Linked DNA regions of Amorphoplanes digitatis. The main gene of each other region encodes a partner of the protein of the gene in region 2 in a complex. Links are inferred from orthologs where the notes say so. Each region holds a gene or a part of one and is shown on either strand. Other genes may lie near its edges.

The links.
Region 1: the proteins of pcrA (region 2) and uvrB are in contact, whole or in part, in a crystal structure (PDB 7EGT), measured with the Thermus thermophilus proteins. The link is inferred for Amorphoplanes digitatis from one-to-one orthologs. Residues at the interface, in WP_096412145.1 of Thermus thermophilus: His654, Arg656, Phe657, Gln666, Asp668, Glu669, Lys680, Arg681, Leu682, Ser683, Lys685, Tyr686, Ala687; in WP_096411307.1 of Thermus thermophilus: Glu23, Leu25, Arg26, Asp27, Gly28, Glu29, Arg30, Phe31, Arg55, Glu326, Asp327, Phe328, Glu379, Ser382, Gln383, His398, Gly400, Arg401.

What each region holds. Positions count from the first base shown.
Region 1 is NZ_JACHNH010000001.1:6,774,694-6,779,015, forward strand. The notes cover bases 1,361-4,322. They hold uvrB (excinuclease ABC subunit UvrB), read right to left. Parts: upstream 3,927-4,322; coding sequence 1,794-3,926; downstream 1,361-1,793. Other genes in these bases: BJ971_RS42335 (GNAT family N-acetyltransferase), read right to left, coding at 1,361-1,716; coaE (dephospho-CoA kinase), read right to left, coding at 4,307-4,322. In the rest of the region: BJ971_RS29580 (TerC family protein), read right to left, coding at 1-222; more of BJ971_RS42335, read right to left, coding at 796-1,360. UniProt on the Escherichia coli protein: The UvrABC repair system catalyzes the recognition and processing of DNA lesions. A damage recognition complex composed of 2 UvrA and 2 UvrB subunits scans DNA for abnormalities.
Region 2 is NZ_JACHNH010000001.1:7,922,570-7,930,464, forward strand. What follows is about bases 2,818-5,935. They hold pcrA (DNA helicase PcrA), read right to left. Parts: upstream 5,536-5,935; coding sequence 3,100-5,535; downstream 2,818-3,099. Other genes in these bases: BJ971_RS34925 (M23 family metallopeptidase), read left to right, coding at 2,818-3,076; BJ971_RS34935 (bifunctional metallophosphatase/5'-nucleotidase), read left to right, coding at 5,737-5,935. Also shown: sucC (ADP-forming succinate--CoA ligase subunit beta), read right to left, coding at 1-41; icmB (coenzyme B12-dependent isobutyryl CoA mutase small subunit), read right to left, coding at 522-926; BJ971_RS34920 (M23 family metallopeptidase), read left to right, coding at 1,364-2,080; more of BJ971_RS34925, read left to right, coding at 2,312-2,817; more of BJ971_RS34935, read left to right, coding at 5,936-7,587; BJ971_RS34940 (chorismate mutase), read left to right, coding at 7,857-7,895. UniProt on the Escherichia coli protein: A helicase with DNA-dependent ATPase activity. Unwinds DNA duplexes with 3'-5' polarity. Translocates on single-stranded DNA with 3'-5' polarity. Initiates unwinding more efficiently from a nicked substrate than double-stranded DNA.

The DNA of each region.
Region 1 (4,322 bases), 1.1 Mb from region 2 along the record:
GTACTCAGTCAGCCAGCCCGTATAGAACTCACCGGCGGCCTGGCCGCCCGAGACGAGCCACACTCCGACCCCGAAAACCAGCGCCAGGCCGACGTAGAACGCGACCCACCCTCCGGCCTCGCGCATGCTCGGCTCGTGCGGGCGGCGACCGACGATCAGCAGATCGACGGCGAGGACAACGACCAGGGCGATCAGGGTAACGATCCAAACCCAGGCGGACACGTTCAACGAGAACCTCCGGCAGACACGGTCCATCGCTGCGCCCACTCGATTCCGAGGGCCACAGCGACGTGCGACTGTCGGAGGTCTCTTCCGCCGTCGCCCGGCGGGCGACGACCACCGGCCCCGGGCCCACCGCGAGGTGAAAACCGTGCTGACGAGACCGGTGCAGAGGAATACTCCCCTCCTACGCGCCTATTGTGTCGCATCTACGACCGGAACCCCACTCCACCCTGCCAATCGTGTTGCGACTCTCGGCTTTTTGTGCCGCTCGGGGCCGCGGAACCGGACAGAGAGCGGCTTTTCCTCGCCGCGGCACACTTCCTTGGGCATCCTAGGAGGCTAGTTCTATCGCCATACCGGTCGCCTTTGAGGAACCCACGCCTCCTGGGCGCAAACGCTCGAAGCCCAGGCCGCTGTGGCGTACGAATCGCCAGACCCGGCCGCTTCAGGAAGCCAAGCCGGCCGCACGAAGTGAGTCACGTCGTGACGGCCAGCGAATGCCCCCGACTCGACACGAGCTCGGCGTGGCGCCGACCCACCCTCGGCGGTCGGCGCCAGGTCGGCGCGGAATCGTCAGGCTTCGGTCGCTGGGAACCGGTAGCGGGCCCGGCGTCCCCGGTGTTCGAACCCCAGCTTGCGGTACAAGCGGACGGCCGGGTTGTCGACGTTGACGTTGAGCCAGACGTGGGTGCCGCCGTCGGCGCGCATCCGTCGCAGCCCCTCGGCGACGAGCGCCGCGCCGATCCCCCGCCCCCGGGCCGCCGGCACGACGCCGACCTGCACGATCCAGTCGACCGTCGCCGTCACGAACCCGGCGTCGCCGAGGCCGGGCACGGTCGCCATCACGGACCAGGCGGGCCGGAACTCGTCGTCCTCGACCAGATCGGCGATCCACTCCTCGGCGGTCCACCCCGGAAACCCGGGCCGCTCACGGAACGCGGCCTCATAGACCGCATGAAAGCGCCCCGCGGCCGCCTCGCTCCAGCCGGTCACGATCGCACCCTCGGGCCAACCCCGATCCGGTACGGCGGCAGCCAGGTCGACACGCATGACGTCCTCGGCGAAGACCTGCCGCAGCCCCCGCGCCACGAACAACGCCTCGGCACCGCCGTTGAGCGACTCGGTCTCGACGGTGACCGGACCCGCGTGCCGACCGCCCTCCGCCAGCCCCCAGCTCAGCAGGTGGGCACCGAGCCCACGCCCCCGCGCGGCCGGGTCGACCATCCCGGCGAACGTCGCACCGTCCCCGTCCCCACCGGGCCGCACCGCACCGGCGGCGACGAGCACACCCGCGCGGTCACGCGCCTGCACGGCCACGCCCCCCGGCGCCGCCCACCGACCGCGCAGAAAGCCCGGATCGGCCGCAAGCGGCAGACCACCGTCGGCGTCAAGACACCGCCGAGCCAGCAAAACCAGTTCGGTGTCACCCGCCTGGGGATCCCGCAGATCCTCGAACGCCAGCGGCCCCCAGGTCACGCCCTCGATCACAGACACGCGGCCAGCCTAGTAATCCACCCCAGCCACCCCCACGGCCGCCGCCGCACCCACGCCCCGAAGCTCCGTGAGCTCGTTCAGCGGACGCCGGTCATGTCCATGCCGCGGAGTTCCTTCTTCAGTTCCTTGACCTCGTCACGGATTCGGGCCGCCAGTTCGAACTGCAACTCGCGCGCCGCCGCGAGCATCTGGTCGTTCAGGTCCTGGATCAGCTGGGCCAGCTCGGCGCGGGCCATGCCCTCGCGGGCCGGCACCGACGACCCGCGGGCCTTCGAGCGGGTCTCCGGGACCGGGCCCTTGCCGCGCGACATCTGGCGGCCGCCGCCGCCCACCACGTGACCGCCGGGCCCGTGCCCGCCGACCGCGACGTCGGTGTCCTCGGCCTCGCGGTAGATGTCGTCCAGGATGTCGTGGATCTTCTTGCGCAGCGGCTCCGGGCTGATGCCGTTGGCCTCGTTGTGGGCGATCTGCTTCGCCCGGCGGCGGTCGGTCTCCTCGATCGCGTTGCGCATCGACGGGGTCATCTTGTCCGCGTACATATGGACCTCGCCGGAGACGTTGCGGGCCGCGCGGCCGATCGTCTGGATCAGCGAGCGCCCGCTGCGCAGGAAGCCCTCCTTGTCCGCGTCGAGGATCGCCACCAGCGAGACCTCCGGCAGGTCGAGGCCCTCGCGCAGCAGGTTGATGCCGACCAGCACGTCGTAGTCGCCCTTGCGCAGCTCCTTGAGCAGCTCGACGCGGCGCAGCGTGTCCACCTCCGAGTGCAGGTAGCGCACGCGGATGCCGTTCTCCAGCAGGTAGTCGGTGAGGTCCTCGGCCATCTTCTTCGTCAGCGTCGTGACCAGGACCCGCTCGTCCTTCTCCGTGCGCAGCTTGATCTCGTGCATCAGGTCGTCGATCTGGCCCTTGGTCGGCTTGACCACGACCTGCGGGTCGACCAGGCCGGTCGGGCGGATGATCTGCTCGACGAACTCACCCTGCGCCTCCTGCATCTCCCACGGCCCCGGCGTCGCGGACAGGAACACGAACTGCCCGACCCGCTCGAGGAACTCGTCGAAGCGCAGCGGCCGGTTGTCGGCGGCGCTGGGCAGCCGGAAGCCGTGCTCGATCAGGATGCGCTTGCGGGAGGCGTCGCCCTCATACATCCCGCCGATCTGCGGGATCGTCACGTGTGACTCGTCGATGACGGTGACGAAGTCGTCCGGGAAGTAGTCGAGCAGCGTGTAGGCGGGGTCGCCGGGCGACCGGCCGTCCATGTGCATCGAGTAGTTCTCGATGCCGTTGCAGAAGCCGACCTGGCGCATCATCTCGATGTCGTAGGTGGTGCGCATCCGCAGCCGCTGTGCCTCGAGCAGCTTGCCCTGGCGCTCCAGCTCGGCCAGCCGCTCGGCGAGCTCGGCCTCGATGTCGCGGATCGCCCGCTCCATCCGCTCCGGACCGACCCCGTAGTGCGTCGCCGGGAAGATCACGAGCTCGTCGACCTCGCGGACGATCTCGCCGGTCAGCGGGTGCAGGTAGTAGAGCTTCTCGATCTCATCGCCGAACAGCTCGATGCGGATCGCGAGCTCCTCGTAGGCCGGGATGATCTCGAGGGTGTCGCCGCGCACCCGGAACGTGCCGCGCTGGAAGGCCATGTCGTTGCGGGAATACTGGATGTCGACCAGGCGCCGCAGCAGCTTGTCGCGGTCGACCTCCTGCCCGACCTTGGCACGGACCGCCCGGTCCACGTATTCCTGCGGGGTGCCCAGGCCGTAGATCGCGCTGACGGTCGCGACCACGATCACGTCGCGGCGGGTGAGCAGCGACATCGTCGCCGAGTGGCGCAGCCGCTCGACCTCCTCGTTGACCGACGAGTCCTTCTCGATGTAGGTGTCGGTCTGGGCGATATATGCCTCGGGCTGGTAGTAGTCGTAGTAGCTGACGAAGTATTCGACAGCGTTGTTGGGCAGCAGCTCGCGGAACTCCTTGGCCAGCTGGGCGCAGAGGGTCTTGTTGGGCGCGAGCACGAGCGCCGGACGTTGCAGCTTCTCGATGAGCCAGGCGGTGGTGGCGCTCTTGCCGGTGCCGGTCGCGCCGAGCAGCACCGTGTTGCGGTCGCCGCGGCGCACCCGGCGTTCCAGGTCGGCGATGGCCGTTGGCTGGTCACCGGCCGGCTGGTAATCGCTGATGACCTCGAAGCGGCCGTCGAGTCGTGGGATGTCGAGCGCCATGGGGACCACGGTACGTCGGGGGTGTGACAACTTTCAGCGGCTGCCGCCAGGGCCGGTTCAGAGGGTGCACATTCGGCCGCCGAAAACGGCATTGTCCACCGTTCGGCGGCGACGCTACGGTGACTCGGTAGGCCGCTCGCGGCGGCCGCCCGGCCCGGTCCGACACCACCACACGGTGCGGCCGCGTCGGCACGCAGGTTGCTGCCCCGACATTGCTCGGCGCGCGCACCTGATGATGGTCGCGCTCAGCGCCGACCGGCCGCCGCGGGCGCCCCTTCGTGTCCGGCACCACCCGGACGCTTCACGCCGAGCACCACCCACCCCGGGCGAGGCAGTCCGTCGGCATGGAGGCGTCGGCGAGGAAGGCGCTGCCTGGCCGACTACGGTTTCGGCTGG
Region 2 (7,895 bases):
CGTTCGAACAGGTCGCGCCCCTGATACTCGAACAGGTCCACGTGTCTCCTTTCGCTCGCGACGCTTGCCCCGGCAAGCCGCGTACCTGCGTCCCGACCTGATGTCCGCGGCGCGTCGTTGCGTCGCCGCCAGCGTGAGAGAAATGTCGGCCCTAGGGCCTCAATTCGCAGCCTAGCCACCCGGCCCCCGCTCGTACCGTCGCGGGTGCGCGGTGTGCAAGACGGCACAGGTCGAGTTCTACGCCAGTCGGGCGCCGTCCGCAGCCAAGTCGGCGACGGACCGCCGGCGAGGGCTCACCGGGAGCCTCGCGGCGGCGTCCGGGAAAAACGGGAAAAAGTGGCCCCTGGTCGCGTAACCCCGCTCGGGAGGCGTCGTTGAGTGTGATGTCGGAGCGCTGAGCGCCGATGAAAGCGGCCGATGCCCTGTCGGTCGAGGGGTGGCGGCGGGGCATCGTGCATAGAGAGGCCGGACGTGTGAGGGGTGCGTCCGGCCTCTCCCCTTAACTCTTCGCAGTTAAATGGTCACGCTACAGGCGTGGCCACATTGGCGCGTACCCATTCGATGATGGATGCGGTGGTGGCGCCCGGCGTAAAGATATGCGCTACGCCGATCTTCTCCAGTTCGGCAATGTCGTCGGGCGGAATGATGCCGCCGCCGAATACCACGATATCGGCAGCATCACGCTGCGCTAACAGTTCCACTACGCGCCGAAACAGCGTCATGTGCGCACCCGAGAGCACCGACAGCCCGATGGCGTCCGCGTCCTCCTGGATCGCCGTTTCGACAATCTGCTCGGGCGTCTGGTGCAGGCCGGTGTACACGACCTCCATGCCGGCGTCCCGCAACGCCCGGGCCACGACCTTCGCGCCGCGGTCGTGCCCGTCCAGCCCCGGCTTGGCCACCACGACCCTGATTCGTGCTTGCATCTGCGACCCCTTCGGCGCATACCGGCCGCACTGCCGGCCGACCATCTGAACTGCCACCTGAACGAACGGTAACCCGCCGCGGTTGAACCCCGGAAGCCGCGGCCCCGTACTACCTGCCGGCGCAAGAGCATCCGGCCCCACTAAGCAAGCACCGTTAAAGGTATTCCACGTCACATGACTTTGTGTTGAAAACACAGTTACGGAGAGCCAACACTGCCCCTACTCAGAAATGCAACCAACTCGGACAATCGCCCCCGAATGCCGACAGGTAACTGTCAGGGAATTGGCGCTGCGACTTGTGACTGGGGTTGCGTTTCGTTACCGTGGCCCACGGCTGTCAACTGGTTAACCCCAGACCGACCGCCCGGCAAACCACCGTTCAGCACCTGTTCCAGCTTGGTGGTTGCCGCTTCTTTGCCACCGACGGAGGGTTGTTCGTGCGTCAGCGCTTGTCGTCTGAGCCCGACCGCTATCGCGGCCGCCGCCGCGTACCCACACCTCCGCGCAGCCGCTACGCGGTAGTTGTCACCTCCGCCTTCGTCGGCGCCGGCGTCGTGGCCCTCGGTGCCGCCTCGCAGCTGCCGGACGCGAAGACCATCAACCCGTCGGTCCTCCAGAACCTCGAGGCGGGCGACGCCCTCGCCGACCGCTCGGCCGACGGCGACCGCGCGTCGCGCGGCGAGGACCGCACCGCCAGCACCAAGATCTCCGACGAGCAGGCCGAGGCCGAGGCCTGGCTGCTCCCGCTCGACGACTACCAGTTCACCTCGCCCTACGGGGTCCGCTTCGGCAAGCTGCACGCCGGCATCGACCTGGCGGCGCCCGAGGGCACCCCCTACAAGGCCGTGCACGCCGGCCAGGTGACCGCCGCGGGTTACAACGGCGGCTACGGCTACGCCATCACCGTCAAGCACGCCGACGGCACCGAGATGATCTACGCGCACTCCCGGCGGCTCATGGTCAAGGCCGGCGACACCGTCAAGGCCGGCCAGATCATCGGCGAGGTCGGCAACACCGGCTACTCCTACGGCACGCACCTGCACCTCGAGGTGCACGTCAACGGCGCGACGACCGACCCGATCGTCTTCCTGCGCGAGCAGGGCGTCGACATCAAGCTCCGGATCGAGTCGGTCTACGGAGTCGGCGCCTCCTGATCCCGCACGACCCGTCGCGGCTGGACCTCACGGTCCGGCCGCGTTTTCGTGTCCGCCGGTCCCGGAGGAACGCGCGCATCAGGCCGGCCGTCCTCCCGGATCGACGTCACGTCGCGCCCGCAACCGCGCCGCAACCGCGGCGGTAGCGCCGGGCCGATTCTCCTCAAGATCCGCGGTGCGGTGCCGACAGGCATGTGTCGGACGCCGAGACCCTTGGAGGATCACCCCGTCGTGCAGCAGCATCGAGCCAACGGGAACATCTGGGGTCGCCACCGCCGGACGGCCGATTCGCACACCCACCGGGACCCGGCCGAGCCGGCCGCCCGCAAGGGCCACTTCGTGATGGCCGCCGCGCTCGTCGCCAGCGTCGGCGCCGCGGGCATCGCGGGCCTGTACTTCAGCGCCTCCTCGGGCCCGGCCTCCGCCAAGGCGCGCACCCCGGCCGCCGCACAGCTCAAGACCTCCGAGCCGATGACCATCCCGCTCGCGTCCGACGCCGACGCCGGCCTCCGTGCCGCCGGCGACGGGCTGTCGCTGGACACCGGCATGCCGGCCGTCGCGCAGAGCCGCAAGCCCAAGCCGCGGCTGTGGGTCGACCCGATGCCCGAGGGCTCGGTGACGTCCTGCTTCGGCGCGCGCTGGGGCCGCCTGCACGCGGGCGTCGACCTGGCCGCGCCGACCGGCACCCCGATCCGCGCCGCGGGCGCGGGAAGGGTCGTGTCGGCGGGCGTGGAGGACGGCTACGGCAACGCGGTGCTGATCGACCACGGCAACGGCTACCTGACCCACTACGGCCACATGTCGGCCATCACCACCAAGACGGGCCAGGCCGTCAAGGCCGGCGACCAGATCGGCAACGAGGGCTCCACGGGCCACTCGACCGGCCCGCACCTGCACTTCGAGGTACACAAGGGCAGCTACAAGAACCCGATCGAGCCGACCCGCTGGATGCAGGACCACGGCGTCAACCTCGGCGGCTGCGCCGCCCGCGGCTGAGCCCCGCTACGCCGGGAGGCGCGTCAGAGCTTCTCGACCGGGGCGTGGCGTAGCACCAGCCACATGACCTGGTCGCCGAAGTCGATCTGGGCGCGCGCGCCGGGGCCATGGCCCTCCACGGTCACGACACGCCCGAGGCCGTAGCGCTGATGGTTGACCCGGTCTCCGGCCTCCACCTTCGGCGTCTGCTTCATCTCGCTCGCCGTCGTGAGCCTGCTGGCGTCGACGCCGAGGCGCGAGGCGAGTTGCTGCGCCTTGGGCGTACCCCCTGCGAAGCCTCCGCCGCGTCCGCGGTCTCCCCCACCGCGACCACCGACGCCCCCGCCCGTGCCGGACCACGACGTGTAGGAAGCCGCGGTGCGCTCCCAGCGGACCAGCTCGGCCGGCAGCTCGTCGGTGAAGCGTGACGGCGGGTTGTACTGCGGCTGGCCCCACCCCGACCGGGTCACCGCCCGGGACAGGTAGAGCCGCTGCCGGGCCCGGGTGATGCCGACGTAGGCGAGCCGGCGCTCCTCCTCGAGCTCGGCGTTGTCGCCCAGCGCGCGCATGTGCGGGAACACGCCGTCCTCGAGGCCGGTCAGGAACACCACCGGGAACTCGAGGCCCTTCGCCGTGTGCAGCGTCATCAGGGTGACCACGCCCTGGTGGTCCGGGTCGTCGCTGGGGATCTGGTCGGCGTCGGCGACGAGCGCGACCTGCTCGAGGAAGCCGGCGAGACTCGCGGCCGGCGCGTCGTCGTCCTCGTCGGCCTGCGCCTCGACCCGCTCGGTGTATTCGCGGGCGACGCTGACCAGCTCCTGGAGGTTCTCCACCCGGCCCTGGTCCTGCGGGTCGAGGCTGTCCTCCAATTCGGACAGCAGGCCCGAGCGCTGAAGCGCCGCCTCAAGCACCTCCTCGGGTGGCGCCGTCCTGGACAGCTCCCGCAGGTCGTCGAGGAGCCGCACGAAGTCGGCGATGCTGTTCGCCGCGCGGGTCGAGATGCCCGGTGCGTCCTTGGCGCCGCGCAGGGCCTGGCCGAACGAGATGCGGTCGCGTGTGGACAGCGCCTCGACGCAGGCCTCGGCCCGGTCGCCGATGCCGCGGCGCGGGGTGTTGAGCACGCGGCGGATGCTCACCGTGTCGTCGTCGTTGACCACCGCGCGCAGGTAGGCCAGCGCGTCGCGGACCTCCTTGCGCTCGTAGAAGCGCACACCGCCGACCACCTTGTAGGGCAGGCCGACGCGGATGAACACCTCCTCGAAGACACGCGACTGCGCGTTGGTGCGGTAGAAGACCGCGACGTCGCCGGGGCGCACCTCGTGGTTGTCGCCGAGCCGGTCGATCTCGCGGGCCACCCAGTCGGCCTCGGCGTGCTCGGTGTCGGCGACGTAGCCGACGATCTGCTCGCCGGCGCCCTGGTCGCTCCAGAGCCGCTTGGGCTTGCGCGACGTGTTGCGGTCGATCACCGCGTTGGCCGCGGACAGGATCGTCTGGGTGGAGCGGTAGTTCTGCTCCAGCAGGATCGTGCGCGCATCGGGATAGTCGCGCTCGAACTCGAGGATGTTGCGGATCGTGGCGCCGCGGAACGCGTAGATCGACTGGTCGGCGTCGCCGACGACGCAGAGCTCGCCCGGCGGCACGTCACCGTCCACCGGCCCGGCCAGCTCCTTCACCAGCATGTACTGCGCGTGGTTGGTGTCCTGGTATTCGTCGACGAGCACGTGCCGGAAGCGGCGCCGGTATGCCTCGGCGATGTGCGGATGCGACTGGAGCAGGTGCACGGTCGCCATGATGATGTCGTCGAAGTCCAGCGCGTGCGCCTCGGCCAGGCGGCGCTGGTAGAGCACGTAGGCCTCGGCCACGGCGCGCTCGTTGGGGCCTTTCGCCCGGTTCTTGAACTCCTCGGGCTCGACCAGCTCGTTCTTCAGGTTCGACACCTGGGCGGCGAGGCCGCGGGCGGTGTAGCGCTTCGGATCGAGATCCAGCTCGCGGGCCACCATCTGCATCAGCCGCCGCGAGTCGTCGGCGTCGTAGATCGAGAACGTGCTCTTCAGCCCGGCGTGCTCGTGCTCGGCCCGCAGGATGCGCACGCACGCCGAGTGGAACGTCGACACCCACATCAGCCGGGCCCGCGGCCCGACCAGCGCGGCGACCCGCTCCTTCATCTCACCGGCGGCCTTGTTGGTGAAGGTGATCGCGATGATCTGGCCGGGATGCACGTCCCGCTCGGCCAGCAGGTAGGCGATCCGGTGGGTGAGCACCCGGGTCTTGCCCGACCCGGCGCCGGCCACGATCAGCAGCGGCGACCCGGCGTGGGTGACGGCGTCGCGCTGCGGGGTGTTGAGGCCGACAAGCAGCGACTCGGGGTCAAGCCGGCGGGCCGGCGCCCGCTTGGGCGCAGCGTCCTGTCCCGGTGATCCGCCGCCCTGGACAGGCGGCATCGCGAACAGGGGCTGGGAGTTTTCCGGAAGGGCTCGCATCGCCGGACAAGTCTATGCCGCACCACCGACAATGTTCTCCGGGGCAGTAGCGCGGTCCAGGGTCGGACATATGTCTTCCGACCGGTCATCGTCGGGCCGCCGCAACCAAGCTGTCACCCGGAAGTAGTAGCGCTGACCAGCGTCGATACACGAGGCTGTCTCAGTTGGTTGATCCGTGACCCGATCGGGAGACCGAATACTATGGACCACCCCCGCCTCCGCGGCTGGGCCGCGACGCGTCATCTCGCCGTACCGGCCCTCGCTCTGGCCGTCGTCGCCACCCTGCCGATGACGCGCTCCGAGAATCCGGCCCCTGCCGCGCAGCACCTGCCCGGCATGGCGCCCGCCAGCGTTTCCTACGGACTGTCCGGCAAGACGGTCAAGGGCCAGTTCCTGAGCTACAACGACTTCCACGGCGCCATCGACCCGCCCGGCGGCAGCGGCGCGGCCGTGAACGGCACGCCGGCCGGCGGTGTCGAATACCTCGCGACCTTCCTGAAGCGCCTGCGCTCCGAGGCGGCCGCGGACGGCCGGTCGACCCTGACCGTCGGCGCCGGCGACCTGATCGGCGGCACCCCGCTGGTCAGCGCGGCGTTCCACGACGAGCCGACGATCGAGCTGATGAACGAGGTCGGGCTCCAGGTGAGCTCGGTCGGCAACCACGAGTTCGACGAGGGTGTCGACGAGCTGATCCGCATGCAGCGGGGCGGCTGCCACCCGACCGACGGCTGCCAGGACGGCGACGGCTTCAAGGGCGCGAAGTTCACCTACCTCGCCGCCAACACGATCAACAAGAAGACCGGCCTGCCGATCCTCCCGCCGATCGACATCAAGTTCATCGGCGGCGTCCCGGTCGGCTTCGTCGGCCTGACCCTGGAGGGCACCCCCGGCATCGTCAACCCGGCCGGGATCAAGAACGTGCGCTTCGAGAACGAGGTCGCGACGGCCAACAAGTGGGGCAACCTGCTGAAGCTGTTCGGCGTCAAGGCGCAGGTGCTGCTCGTGCACCAGGGCGGCCAGCAGAGCGCGTCCCAGGGTGTCCCGGTTCCCGGCGCGTCGGACTGCAACAACTTCTCCGGCCCGATCGTGCCGATCGTGGCGGGCCTGAACCCGGAGTTCAGCCTGGTGGTCTCGGGCCACACGCACCGGTTCTACTCGTGCACGCTGCCCAACTCCGCGGGCACGTCGGTCGTGACCAGCGCCGGCACCAACGGTCAGCTGATCACCGACATCGACTACTCGATCGACCGGCGCACGGGCCGCTTCGCCGAGGTCACGGCCAAGAACGTGATCGTGGAGAACGGCGTCTCCGACGGCAACGGCGGCTGGCTGAAGGACGCCGCCGGCGTGTTCCTGAAGAACCCGGCCACGGTCGACGCGAAGGCGAAGGCGGTCGCGGACAAGTACCGCACCGCGGTCGCCCCGATCGCCAACCGGGTGGTCGGCAGCATCACCGGCGACATCACCCGCACCGCCGGCGCCAACGGCGAGTCGCCGCTGGGCGACGTGATCGCCGACGCGCAGCTGGCCTGGACACAGACCAGCAACGCACAGATCGCGCTGATGAACCCCGGTGGCATCCGCGCCGACTTCGACGCCGAGTTGTCGTCGGGTGGCGAGGCCAACGGGCAGGTCACCTACGGCGAGGCGTTCACCGTCCAGCCGTTCAACAACCTGGTGGTCACGCAGACCTTCACCGGCGCTCAGCTCAAGGACGTGCTGGAGCAGCAGTTCGTCGGCTTCGGCGGGCAGACCACCCAGCGCATCCTCCAGGTGTCCGCGGGCCTGACCTACTCCTGGAACAGCACCGCCCCGGCGGGCTCCAAGGTGACGGCCCTGGCCTTCAACGGCACCCCGATCGACCCCGCCGCCAGCTACCAGGTCACCACGAACGACTTCCTGGCCAACGGCGGCGACGGCTTCACCAACCTGACGCTGGGCACGGGCCGCACCACGGCGCCGGGCTTCGACGTCGACGCCCTGGTCGGCTACCTGGGCGCCGGCGCCCCGGTAGCGCCGGGCCCGGCCAACCGCATCACGAAGGTCGGCTGAGCCGACCCGCGGCGGAAAACCCAGGCAAAACCGTTGTATGAGCGGGACATTCCCACTGTTCGGGCCGTTTCCTTGCGAAGCGGCCCGGGCCGGGGTCATACTCGCTGCGTGATCCAACAGGCGCGATTTTTTTACTACGGCACCGGAAGTCCGGCGACCGTAGGACGCGTCTGAACGACAGACCTACATCAAGCCCCGGGCCTCCCAGCCCGGGGCTTGATGCTGCCCGGGCCGGGCCGACCGGGGCGCCAGCACCCGAGGAGCACGACATGAGCGCAAACCTGATCGACCAGCCCACCGGCGCCGGC